DNA from 2 places in the Acidovorax sp. T1 genome. Region 2 is predicted to be linked to the other one. Evidence: riboswitches for the same ligand, from Rfam matches in the RefSeq annotation. Region 2 holds a riboswitch; the other holds the start of a gene.

The links. A riboswitch is a leader RNA that binds a small molecule or an ion and turns the genes downstream of it on or off. The one in region 2 is predicted to bind glycine.
Region 1: it holds a riboswitch for glycine, as region 2 does, so the genes downstream of both, gcvT (glycine cleavage system aminomethyltransferase GcvT) here and CCX87_RS12805 (D-amino acid dehydrogenase) in region 2, are expected to answer to the same signal.

The regions. Positions count from the first base shown of each region.
Region 1 covers NZ_CP021648.1:2,234,545-2,240,153, forward strand. The annotation lists gene CCX87_RS10355 (TRAP transporter substrate-binding protein) at 259-1,230, shown strand; gene CCX87_RS10360 (TRAP transporter small permease) at 1,330-1,824, shown strand; gene CCX87_RS10365 (TRAP transporter large permease) at 1,821-3,098, shown strand; glycine riboswitch at 3,105-3,212, shown strand; glycine riboswitch at 3,226-3,347, shown strand; gene gcvT (glycine cleavage system aminomethyltransferase GcvT) at 3,392-4,528, shown strand; gene gcvH (glycine cleavage system protein GcvH) at 4,599-4,973, shown strand; gene gcvP (aminomethyl-transferring glycine dehydrogenase) at 5,110-5,609, shown strand, end outside.
Region 2 covers NZ_CP021648.1:2,704,563-2,710,171, reverse strand. The annotation lists gene CCX87_RS12810 (alanine/glycine:cation symporter family protein) at 141-1,538, opposite strand; gene CCX87_RS12805 (D-amino acid dehydrogenase) at 1,631-2,902, opposite strand; glycine riboswitch at 3,065-3,159, opposite strand; gene CCX87_RS12800 (phosphoethanolamine transferase) at 3,352-5,061, opposite strand; gene fghA (S-formylglutathione hydrolase) at 5,103-5,609, opposite strand, start outside.

The DNA.
Region 1 (5,609 bases), 470 kb from region 2:
GACAAGGCCCCGGCGGGTTACCGCCCGCCCGGGGCGCTTGGCAAGCATCCCCCCAACGCTACCTGTTGCTGCCCTGTCCCGCATGTGACCCCGGTGCGCTGCGATGCGCCTGGCACGCCGCTGATAAGCATGCTTACCAGCACAAACCCCGATGCCCGGCGCCATGTTGCAGCGCCATAATTTTTGCAGTGCGCGGCGCAGGCCCGCGCCGCAACCTGCACCGCAGGCCACACGCAATCACACCCCTCAGGAGACACCATGCAATTGACCAGACTCGTCGTCGGCCTCGGCCTTGCCATCGGCTTCATGGCCAGCGCTGCCGCGCAGACCACCATGCGCATCAGCATCTCGACGGCGCAGAACTCGCACCAGGGCGTGGCCATTGACACCTTTGCCAAGGAAGTCGAAAAGCGCACGGGCGGCCGCTACAAGGTGCAAACCTTCTACAACGGCGCACTGGGTGGCGAGCGCGAGTCGATTGAAGCCGTGCAGCTGGGCACGCAAGAGCTGGCCTTCAGCTCCACCGGCCCCATCCCCAATTTCGTGCCCGAAACAAAAATCCTCGATGTGCCCTTCCTGTTCCGCGACAAGGCCCATGCGCGCGCCGTGCTCGACGGCCCCATCGGCCAGGAGATGCTGACCAAGTTCGACAGCAAGGGCTTCAAGGCCCTGGCCTGGGCCGAAAACGGCTTTCGCCACATGACCAACAGCAAGCGCGACGTGAAGGAGCCCGGCGACCTCAAGGGCCTGAAGATGCGCACGATGGAGAACCCCGTGCACATCGCGGCCTACAAGGGCTTTGGCATCATCACCACGCCCATGGCCTTCCCCGAGGTGTTCACCGCCCTGCAGCAAGGCACCGTGGACGGCCAGGAGAACCCGCTGCCCGTGATCATCTCGGCCAAGTTCGACCAGGTGCAAAAGCACCTCACGCTCACCGGTCATGTGTACTCGCCCTGCATCTTCGTGATGAACAAGGCGGCTTTTGACAAGCTCAGCGCTGCCGACAAGCAGGCCTTCCTCGACGCCGCCAAGGAAGGCACCAAGGCCAACCGCGCGCGCGTGGACGAAGACGACGCCAAGGGCGTGGCCGACCTGCGAGCCAAGGGCATGACCGTGATCGACACCGTGGACAAGGCCAAGTTCGTGGCCGCGTTGGCCCCCGTCAATGCCGAGTTTGAAAAGCAGTTCGGCAAGGCAGCGCTCGACAAGATCCGCAACGTGAAGTAATCCGCACAGCGCTTTCTTTTTGATAGCTATCAGCGCCCGTCGGCAAAGCGCCAACGGGCGTTTTTATTCATACATTCTGTTGTCCGGCCCGTGCCGCCCATGAAAAACATCTTTCTTTCTTTTGAGCGCTGGTGCACCAGGTTGGCCATGCTCGGCGCCTGCGCCATGCTGGCCCTGGCCTCGACGCTGGGCATGTTCCAGATCCTGATGCGCTTCGTGTTCGAGCAGCCCGCTGAGTGGACCGAGGTGCTGATCCGTTTCAGCCTGATCTGGATGGTGTTTCTGGCCATTCCGGCCGCGTTTCGCCAGGGGGCGATGGTGAGCGTCGACGTGCTGTACCGCTGGAGCCCGCCGCGCGTTCGCCGCGTGCTCGACTGGGTGGTGTGCCTGGCCGCGCTGGCATTGATCGGCGTGATCATCTGGTGGGGCTGGGACTACGCGCAGCGCGGCGGCGTGCAGAGCATGGCCGGGCTGGAGTCGGTGTCGATGTTCTGGGCGTATCTGGCCATGCCCGTGGGCGGATTGTTCTGCGTGGTGGGAATCATCGGCAACCTGATCGATCCCCAGCGCATGGAACTGGAGACCGCGCAATGACGCCAGTAATGATCTCCACCATGGTGCTGTGCTTTGCACTCACCGTCTCCGTGGCCGTGTCGATCGGGCTGGCCTCCATCCTGGGCATTCAGGTGGCCAACGCCAACATGCTGATCGCGGTCAAGGAGATGTTCGCCTCGATCAACAAGTTTCCGCTGGCCGCCATTCCGTTTTTCATCCTGGCGGGCAACCTGATGGAAACCGGCGGCATCTCGCGCCGGCTGGTCGAGTTTGCCAAGAGCATCGTGGGCGGCGTGCAGGGCGGCCTGCCCATGACCTGCGTGCTCACCTGCATGATCTTTGCGGCGGTGTCGGGCTCGTCGGTGGCCACCACTTTTGCCATTGGCGCCATTTTGATCCCTGCGCTCATCAAGCATGGCTACCCCACCAGCTATGCTGCAGCGCTGCAGGCCACCAGCGCCGAGTTGGGCGTGATCATTCCGCCCTCCATTCCCATGATCCTGTACGGCGTGAGCGCCGAGGTGTCGATTGGCGAGCTGTTCATCGCCGGCTTTGGCCCGGGCCTCTTGATCAGTGGCGCGCTGATGCTGTTTGTCTGGGCCTACTGCAAATACAAGGGCTGGGGCAAGAACGATGGCGATGGCCGCATGCCCTTTGGCAAAGCCACGCTGCAGGCCGGCTGGGCATTGTTCATGCCCGTGATCATTCTGGGCGGCATCTACGGCGGCGTCTTCACCCCCACCGAGGCCTCGGCCGTGGCGGTGTTCTATGCGCTGGTGGTGGGCGTGGTGATCTACCGCGAGATCAAGGTCAAGGACCTGTTCGCCATCCTGCGCAAGTCGGCCATCTCGTCGGCGGTGATCATGTTCATCATCGCCAACGCCGGGTTGTTTGCCTTCCTCATCACGCGCGCCGGCGTGCCCGATGCCATTGGCCGCTGGCTGGAGGCGGTGTTGCAATCCCCCACCCTGTTCCTGCTGGGTGTGAACGCGGCGCTGTTCATCATCGGCATGTTCATCGAGACCAGCGCGGCCATCATCGTGCTGGCGCCCATCCTGGCGCCCGTGGCAATGCACTTCGGCGTGGACCCGGTGCACTTCGGCCTGATCATGGTGGTGAACCTGGCACTGGGCATGATCACGCCGCCCTTTGGCGTGAACCTGTTTGCCGCCTGCACGGTGGCGCGCATATCGCTCGACCGCATCGTCAAGCACCTGCTGCCGTTCGTGGGGGTGATCCTGGTGTGCCTGATGGTCGTCACCTATGTGCCGTGGATTTCGCTGGCGCTGCGCGATCTGGTGTACGCGAAGTAAGTACAATCGTGCCCGTCAGGAGAGAGTGCCCCGTCCCTTGCATTGCAAGATGAGAGGCACCGCCGAAGGCGCAGGAACACCCGAACGCTCAGGCAAAAGGACTGGCAAACGCCCGCAGTGATGCGGGCGTTCCCTTGCTGGAGAGAGATGGCCCGCACCATGCGAAGGCCATCCACCGAAGGAGCAAGCCGCACAGCCAGCCAGGGTGTTGCGGTGAATCTCTCAGGTAAAGCGGACAGCAGGGCAAATCCCGTGGCACATGTGCCGCGGCCCCCATTTGCCCTGGAGCTTTCATGTCCGCCCCTGCCGCCGCCCCCCTGCTCAACACGCCCCTGAACGCCCTGCACATCGAGCTGGGCGCCCGCATGGTGCCGTTTGCCGGCTATTCCATGCCCGTGCAATACCCCGCTGGCCTGATGGCCGAGCACCAGCACACGCGCAGCGCTGCTGGATTGTTCGACGTGTCCCACATGGGCCAGCTCAAACTGGTCGGCCCCGACGCCGCTGCCGCGTTCGAGAGCCTGATGCCCGTCGATGTGATCGACCTGCCCGTGGGCAAGCAGCGCTACGGGCTGCTGCTGAACGACGCGGGCGGCATCATCGACGACCTGATGTTCTTTCGCGTGGCGCAAAACGAGATCTTCGTGATCGTCAACGGCGCCTGCAAGGTGACCGATATCGCGCACATCCAGGCCCGCATCGGCCAGCGCTGCGAAGTCATCCCCATACCCGACCACGCGCTGCTGGCGCTGCAGGGCCCCCAGGCCGTCACCGCCTTGTCGCGCCTGGCGCCGGGCATTGAAAAGCGGGTGTTCATGACCGGCGGCAACTATTCCATCGCCGGCTGCGACTGCTTTGTCACGCGCAGCGGCTACACCGGCGAAGACGGCTTCGAAATCTCGGTGCCCGCCGCGCAGGCCGACACCCTGGCCCGCGCCCTGCTCGCGCAGCCTGAAGTCAAGCCCATCGGCCTGGGCGCGCGCAACTCGCTGCGCCTGGAAGCGGGCCTGTGCCTGTATGGCAACGACATCGACACCACCACCACCCCCGTGGAAGCGGCCATTGGCTGGGCGATGCAGAAGGTGCGCCGAACCGGCGGTGCCCGCGCAGGCGGCTTCCCCGGCGCCGACACGGTGCTGGCGCAACTCGACAACCCGGCCAGCCTGCAGCGCAAACGCGTGGGCCTGATCGCGCTGGAGCGCGTGCCCGTGCGCGAACACACCGAGCTGCAAAGCCTGGACGGCCAGAAGATCGGCGAAGTCACCAGCGGCCTCCTGGGCCCCACCATCGACAAACCCGTGGCCATGGGCTACGTGCTGCCCGCCCATGCGGCCCTGGGCACGCGCGTCAACGCCATCGTGCGCGGCAAGGCCGTGCCCATGGAAGTGAGCACCATGCCCTTTGTGCCTACCCGCTACTACCGCGGCTAATTACTCCACGCCGCCGCCGCTGGGCCCGGCTACATTCCGGATTCCTTCCATTTTTTCCAGGAGCTTTTCCATGACGATCAAATTTTCCAAAGACCACGAATGGATCAACGCCGCCGACGCCAATGCGGCCGTGGTCGGCATCACCGTGCACGCCCAGGACGCGCTGGGCGACGTGGTGTTTGTGGACCTGCCCGCCGTGGGCACCACGTTTGCCCAGGGCGACGTGGCCGGTGTGGTCGAGTCCGTCAAGGCCGCCGCCGACGTGTACATGCCGGTCTCCGGCGAAGTGGTCGAAGTGAACGAAGCCCTGCGCGCCGACCCCTCGCTGGCCAACTCCGACCCGCTCAACACCGGCTGGTTCTTCAAGGTCAAGCTCAGTGACGCCAGCCAGCTCGATGCGCTGCTGGACGAAGCCACCTACGCCGATTTCGCCAAGAACGCCTGAGACGAATTTGCCTTCAACCCGCTAACGTCGTTGGTCGCCTTGCCGTGCTACAGCACTGTCTGCGGCTTCCCGCCTAGTTAGCCGGCTGAATGCAAATCCGCATGGCGCCCTACCCTCCCGTTTGAGAACCTGCACTATGTTGATGCCAACCGCCCTGCCGCTCGGCGAGCTTGAAAACGCCACCGAGTTCCTGCCCCGCCACATCGGCATCGATGCGGCCGACGAAGCGCACATGCTGTCGGTGATCGGCGAGGCCTCGCGCCGCGCCCTTATCGACTCCATCGTGCCGCGATCCATTGCACGAAGCAGCGCCATGGACCTGCCCCTGCCGATTACGGAAGCGGCGGCGCTGGCCGAACTCAAGGCGATGGCATCGAAAAACCAGGTTCTCAAGAGCTTCATCGGCCAGGGCTACTACGGCACGCACATCCCCGGCGTCATCCTGCGCAACATCCTGGAAAACCCCGCCTGGTACACGGCCTACACGCCCTACCAGGCCGAAATTTCGCAAGGCCGCATGGAGGCGCTGGTCAACTTCCAGACCATGGTGTGCGACCTCACCGCCATGCCGATCGCCAATGCATCCATGCTGGACGAAGCCACCGCAGCGGCCGAGGCCATGACGCTGGCCAAGCG
Region 2 (5,609 bases):
AAGGCACCGTTTCTGGGTTTGTTGCTGCGAATAAAGTCGAGAAACGGTGCATTCCTGCCGTGATGAGGGGCGATGCGGATCCGGCCGATCCGCTCTGTCGCCCTCCCGGTGACCCGTCCTGTCGGGCCCGTCTCAGCCTCTCAGGTCTTGACCGGGTTCGATGTTTTGCCAGTTGGCATGGGAGCGCCTGCACGGCCATGGTTGGCAAAGTACTCCCGGGTCAGGCGCACGATCACCGGGCTGAGCAGCAGCAGCGAGATCAGGTTCGGAATCGCCATCAGCGCGTTGAGCGTGTCGGCCACCAGCCAGGCAAAGTCCAGGCTCAGCACGGCGCCCGGAAACACCGCCAGCGTCCACAGCAGGCGAAACGGCTTTTCGGTCACGGTGCCGAACAGGTAGGCCCAGCATTTTTCGCCGTAGTAGGCCCAGCCCAGGATGGTGGTGAAGGCGAACACGGCCAGCGACCCCGCCAGCAGGTACTTGCCCATGCCGGGCATGGCTGTTTCAAAGGCCGCGGCGCTCAGGATGGCGCCGGTCTGGCCCGAGTCCCACACGCCGCTGACGATGATGGCCAGACCGGTGCAAGTGCACACGATGATGGTGTCGATGAAGGTGCCCATCATGCCGATAAGGCCCGAGAACACCGGATCGCGCGTGGCGCCCGCCGCCTGGGCGATGCCTGCGGTGCCCAGGCCCGCTTCGTTGGAGAAAATGCCGCGCGCAACACCTTTTTGCAGTGCCAGCATGACCGAGGCGCCGACAAAGCCGCCGGTGGCCGCCACCGGGTTGAAGGCGTGGTGCAGGATCAGCGCGAAGGCGCCGGGAATGCGATCGGCAAATACCACCAGGATCACGGCCACGCAGGCGATGTAGCCGATGCACATGGCCGGCACCAGGCGCTCGGCCACTGCGCCGATGCGCTTGATTCCGCCCAGTACCACGGCGCCGGTCAGCAGGGTCAGCGCCAGGCCGGTGATCCAGGTCTCCACGCCAAAGGCGTTGTGCATGGCGCTGGCGATGCCGTTGGCCTGCACCATGTTGCCAATGCCAAAACCGGCCAGGCCGCCAAACACCGCAAAGACCGTCGCCAGCCAGCGCCAGCGCTTGCCCAGACCGTTCTTGATGGCGTACATCGGCCCGCCTACATGCTCGCCGCGCTCGTCCACCTCGCGGTATTTCACCGCCAGCACCACCTCGGCGTATTTCGTGGCCATGCCGACGAAAGCGGTCATCCACATCCAGAACAGGGCGCCTGGGCCGCCGATGGCGATGGCTGCGGCAACCCCGGCGATGTTGCCCGTGCCCACGGTGGCGGACAGCGCCGTCATCAAGGCGGCGAACGGCGAGATCTCGCCGTCGCCAGCGTTGCCGGGTTGCCGGCTTTGCCCGATCATGCGAAAGCCGTAAATGATCTTGCGAAGGGGCATGAAGCCCAGACGCACCTGCAGGTAAAGGCCCGTGCCCAGGATCAGGGTGATCATCGGAACGCCCCAGACCAGCCCGTTGAGCCATTCAAAAAACATGTGCAGGGATTGCATAAATCAGTTTCCTTCGGAAACAGGGTTGGGGGAGGTCGATAAGCAGGGGGAAAACCATCGGCGCCGGGCACCGCCGGGCACGGCGGCAAGCCTCAGCAATGCCGAGACTGCAGGACGGATGGCGTGCCAGCGGCGGGTGCGTGGGCACCACAGGCCTGCACGATCACGCCAGCCACCATGTCGGCGGTGACGGCCGACAGCGTCCAGCCGAGGTGGCCGTGACCGGTGTTGTAGAAGACATTGGCACTGCGCCCGCGTCCCACGCGCGGCATCATGCTGGGCATCATTGGGCGCAGGCCGGCCCAGGGCACGACCTGTTGCGTGCTCACGCCAGGAAAGCACTGGTGCACCCAGTCCACCAGGGGCGCAATGCGGTCGGCGCGGATGTCCTTGTTGCAGCCGTTGAACTCGGCCGTGCCGGCCACGCGCAGGCGGTCAAGCCCCAGGCGGCTGGTGACCAGCTTGGTTTCGTCATCGAGCAGGCTCACGGTGGGGGCGGCCTGCTGGCTTTGCGCGTCCCGCAGGTTGACGGTGATCGAATAGCCCTTGACCGGGTAGATGTTGACACGGTCGCCGAGCTGGGTGGCAAAGTCGCGGCTGGTCACGCCAGCGCACACCACCAGGCCATCGAAGCGGTGGGTTTGGGGGGCGTCAGCCTCGCCCACGGTGACGCTGGCGGTCTTGCCGTCGCTGCGCAGGGACAGCACGTTTTGCCCGTACAGGCAGCGCACGCCCAGGCGCTCGATGGCCGCGGCCAGGCCGACGGTGAACTTGTGGATGTCGCCGGTGGCGTCGCTCTCGGTGAAGTAGCCGCCGTAGTAACTGCCGGCCAGCGTGGGCTCGATGGCGCGCATCTCGGCCGGCGTGACCGGGCGGCGTGGCAGGCCGCCAGCGGCCAGCAGTTTGGACACCTCGCCGGCGTGGTCAAAGCCTTTCTTGTCGCGGTAGATGTGCAGGATGCCTTGCTTTTTCAGGTCGAAGTCCACGCTTTCGGCATCGGCCCAGGCAAACAGGTGCTCGCGCGCAGCGACGGCCAGGCGGGCGGTCTCGATGGTGTTTTGCCGGTAGTGCGCAATGTTGCCGATGAATTCGGCAAACCACGACAGCTTGTGCCAGCTGGGCTTGGGGTTGACCAGCAGCGGTGCATCGCCCTTGAGCATCCACTTCAGGCCCTTGATGATGGTCGACCAGTGGGTCCAGACCTCGGCGTTGGACGCCGACAGCTGGCCGCCGTTGGCGAACGACGTTTCCATGGCCGCATAGCGGTGTTTTTCGAACAAGGTGACGGCAAAGCCGCGCTGGGCCAGGGCATAGGCGGTGGTGACACCGGTGATGCCGCCGCCGATGATTGCGATGGATTTCATGATGACAGGCTTCCAACAGGTCGTGGTGACGTGGCACGCTGCGCACCATGCGCAACGCACGCCCCCTCTGTTTAGGACCTGAGAGATTCACGTCCCGTTGCCGGGCGCGCTTGCTCCTGCGGTGTGCCGTCTGACGAAGACCGGCAGCTCTTCAGAGTTCCTTTGAGCTGATCGGTCCTTTTGCCTGAGAGTTTCCGGGGCGGTTGCTCCTTCGGCGCCGCAGGCAGCATGCCAGCGGTCTCTCCCGATCAGATCTTGGCGCAAGGCCAAGGACTGAAGCGATGATGCACAAAGCGTGCCAATGCGTTCTCCGTAAATACCCGCCATGGGCGCAAAAAATGCACGGTTTCAGAGCCAACGAGACGTGCGCGGTCTGGTGGGTTGCATGCGGGGCCGGGGCTGTGGTCTGATCTGGTGCGCCAACGGTTCTGCGCAGCAGCCGGGTGTGCTCAGATGTGGCGCTGGCGGCAGGTGGCGTAAATGTCCTGGCCCGGCTGGTAGGCGGTGGTCTGCACATCCATCAGGCCCAGCACCGAGTGAAAGTAACCATCGTGCGTGATGCGCCGCTCGGCCAGGTCTTTTTGCAGGCAGGGGGTGGAGACGCCGCTGCGCGCCTGCATGGCGGGAGACAGCCAGGTGATCCAGGGCACATGCTTTTGCACGTCAGGTGCGATGGAATAGGGCAGGCCATGCAGGTAGATGTTGTTCTCGCCCAGCGATTCTCCATGATCTGCTACATAAATCATAGCTGTTTGCGCTTTCTCCGATTGGGCTGAGAGCCAATTGATCACTGAATCGAGAAACTGGTCGGTTTGCACGATGCTGTTATCGTAGGCGTTCACCACCTGCGCTTGTGTGCATTCTTGCAGGGCGGTGGAGGTGCATTCGGGCTGGAACTTCTTCAGCGCCGCTGCAGAGCGCTTGAAGTAGGCGGGCCCGTGGCTGCCCATCTGGTGCATCACCACCACAGTGCCGCGGCTGCGCTGCTCGGCGGGCAGGTTGGCCAGGCGCTGGTCCAGGTCCTGGAGCATGATGGGGTCCAGGCACTCACCGTCGGGGCACAGCGTTGGGTCTTTCAGTGCGGTGGTATGCACTTGCCCGACACGCTCGCACACGCCCTTGCAGCCGGCCTGGTTGTCCAGCCAAAGCACGGCCAGGCCCGCGTGGTGCAGCACGTCGATCAGGCTTTCGTAATTGGCCTTGCGCGCTTCGAAGCCGTCGCGCCCCAGGTGAGAAAACATGCACGGCACCGATGCGGCGGTACTGGTGCCGCACGACCAGGCATTGCGCGCGGTGGCGAGGTCGGTGCGGGCCGACAGCAGGGGCGTGGTGGGCCGGTTGTAGCCGTTGAGCCCGAAGTTCACGCTGCGGCCGGTTTCGCCCAGCACCAGCACCAGCAGGGGCGGCTTTTGCTGGCCTGCATAGCTGGCGCCCAGCTGGGCGTCGCGGCCCAGCGGCATCAGCGTGCTGGTGTCCAGCCGCAGCGGCTTGGTGGCGATGTTGCCCAGGGCGTACACGCTGTTGAGCGGATTGATCAGGTAGCGCAGCTTGGTGTGGTTGCGCATGGTGGAGGCGAAGTCCTGGAACACCAGCAGCAGGCAGACCACGATGACCACGATCGAACCCACCAGCAGGGCGCCGTTGTGGGCCATGTGGCGAAAGGCATGCATGCGGCGCACCGGGCGGCGGTACAGCCAAAGCAGCGGCGGGGCCGTGAGCGCCAGCACGGTGGCCAGCATGCGCCAGTTGAGCAGGTCGCCGGCCTCTTTCGCATCGGTCTGCATGACGTTGACCAGCATGCTTGCGTCGATGGCAATGCCATAGGCAAGCATGAAATAGGCACCGAAAGCGGCCATGAGCAGCATCACGGTGATGGCGGGCTTGAGCGTCCAGCGCCAGGCCAGCACACTGAGCAGGGCGGCATTGCCTGCCGCCACAATCACCGCAAAAGCCAGCGCAAAGCCCCAGCCGCGCAGCGTGCCCTGGCCCGGCAGCGCCGCCACTTCACGCCACAGCGGCACGTTGCAGGCGGTGGCCAGCCAGGCGCTGGCCAGCACCACGACCCACGCGGGGTGGATGTCGCGGGACGGATGGGTAGGGTGGGCAACGGCGCGGCGGCCAAGCACAAGGCGCTGTAGGCGCTGCAAAAACAAAGGCATGGGTTGATTGTCTGTCGAGCTGCTTAACTGGGCATTAATGTTCAGGCCGGCGCAGTTGCATGGTGCTGCAAATGGTCACCCAGGAAGGTCTGGATGAAATAGTAGCCATGGTCGTAGCCTGCATGGCGGCGGAGCGTGAGCGGCTGCCCGACCTGGGCACATGCGCTTTCGAACAGGTGTGGGTGCAGCTGCGTGGTCAGAAACGGGTCGGCCAGGCCCTGGTCAATCAGGATGCCTTGCGGATACGGTGCTCTGCCTTGCTGGCCCATCAGCACACTCGCATCATGTGCGCCCCAGGTGCTTTCATCCTGCCCCAGATACCCCGTGAAAGCGTTGTGCCCCCACGGGCACTGGGTGGGCGCGCAAATGGGCGCAAAGGCCGACACGCTGCGGAAAAAGCCGGGGTGCCGCAAGGCGAGCGTGAGCGCACCGTGCCCGCCCATCGAATGCCCGAACAGGCCCAGGCGCTGGTCGTCGAGGGAAAACTGCACCGCCACGGCGGGCAGCAACTCCTTGATGAGGTAGCTCTCCATGCACCAATGGCCGGC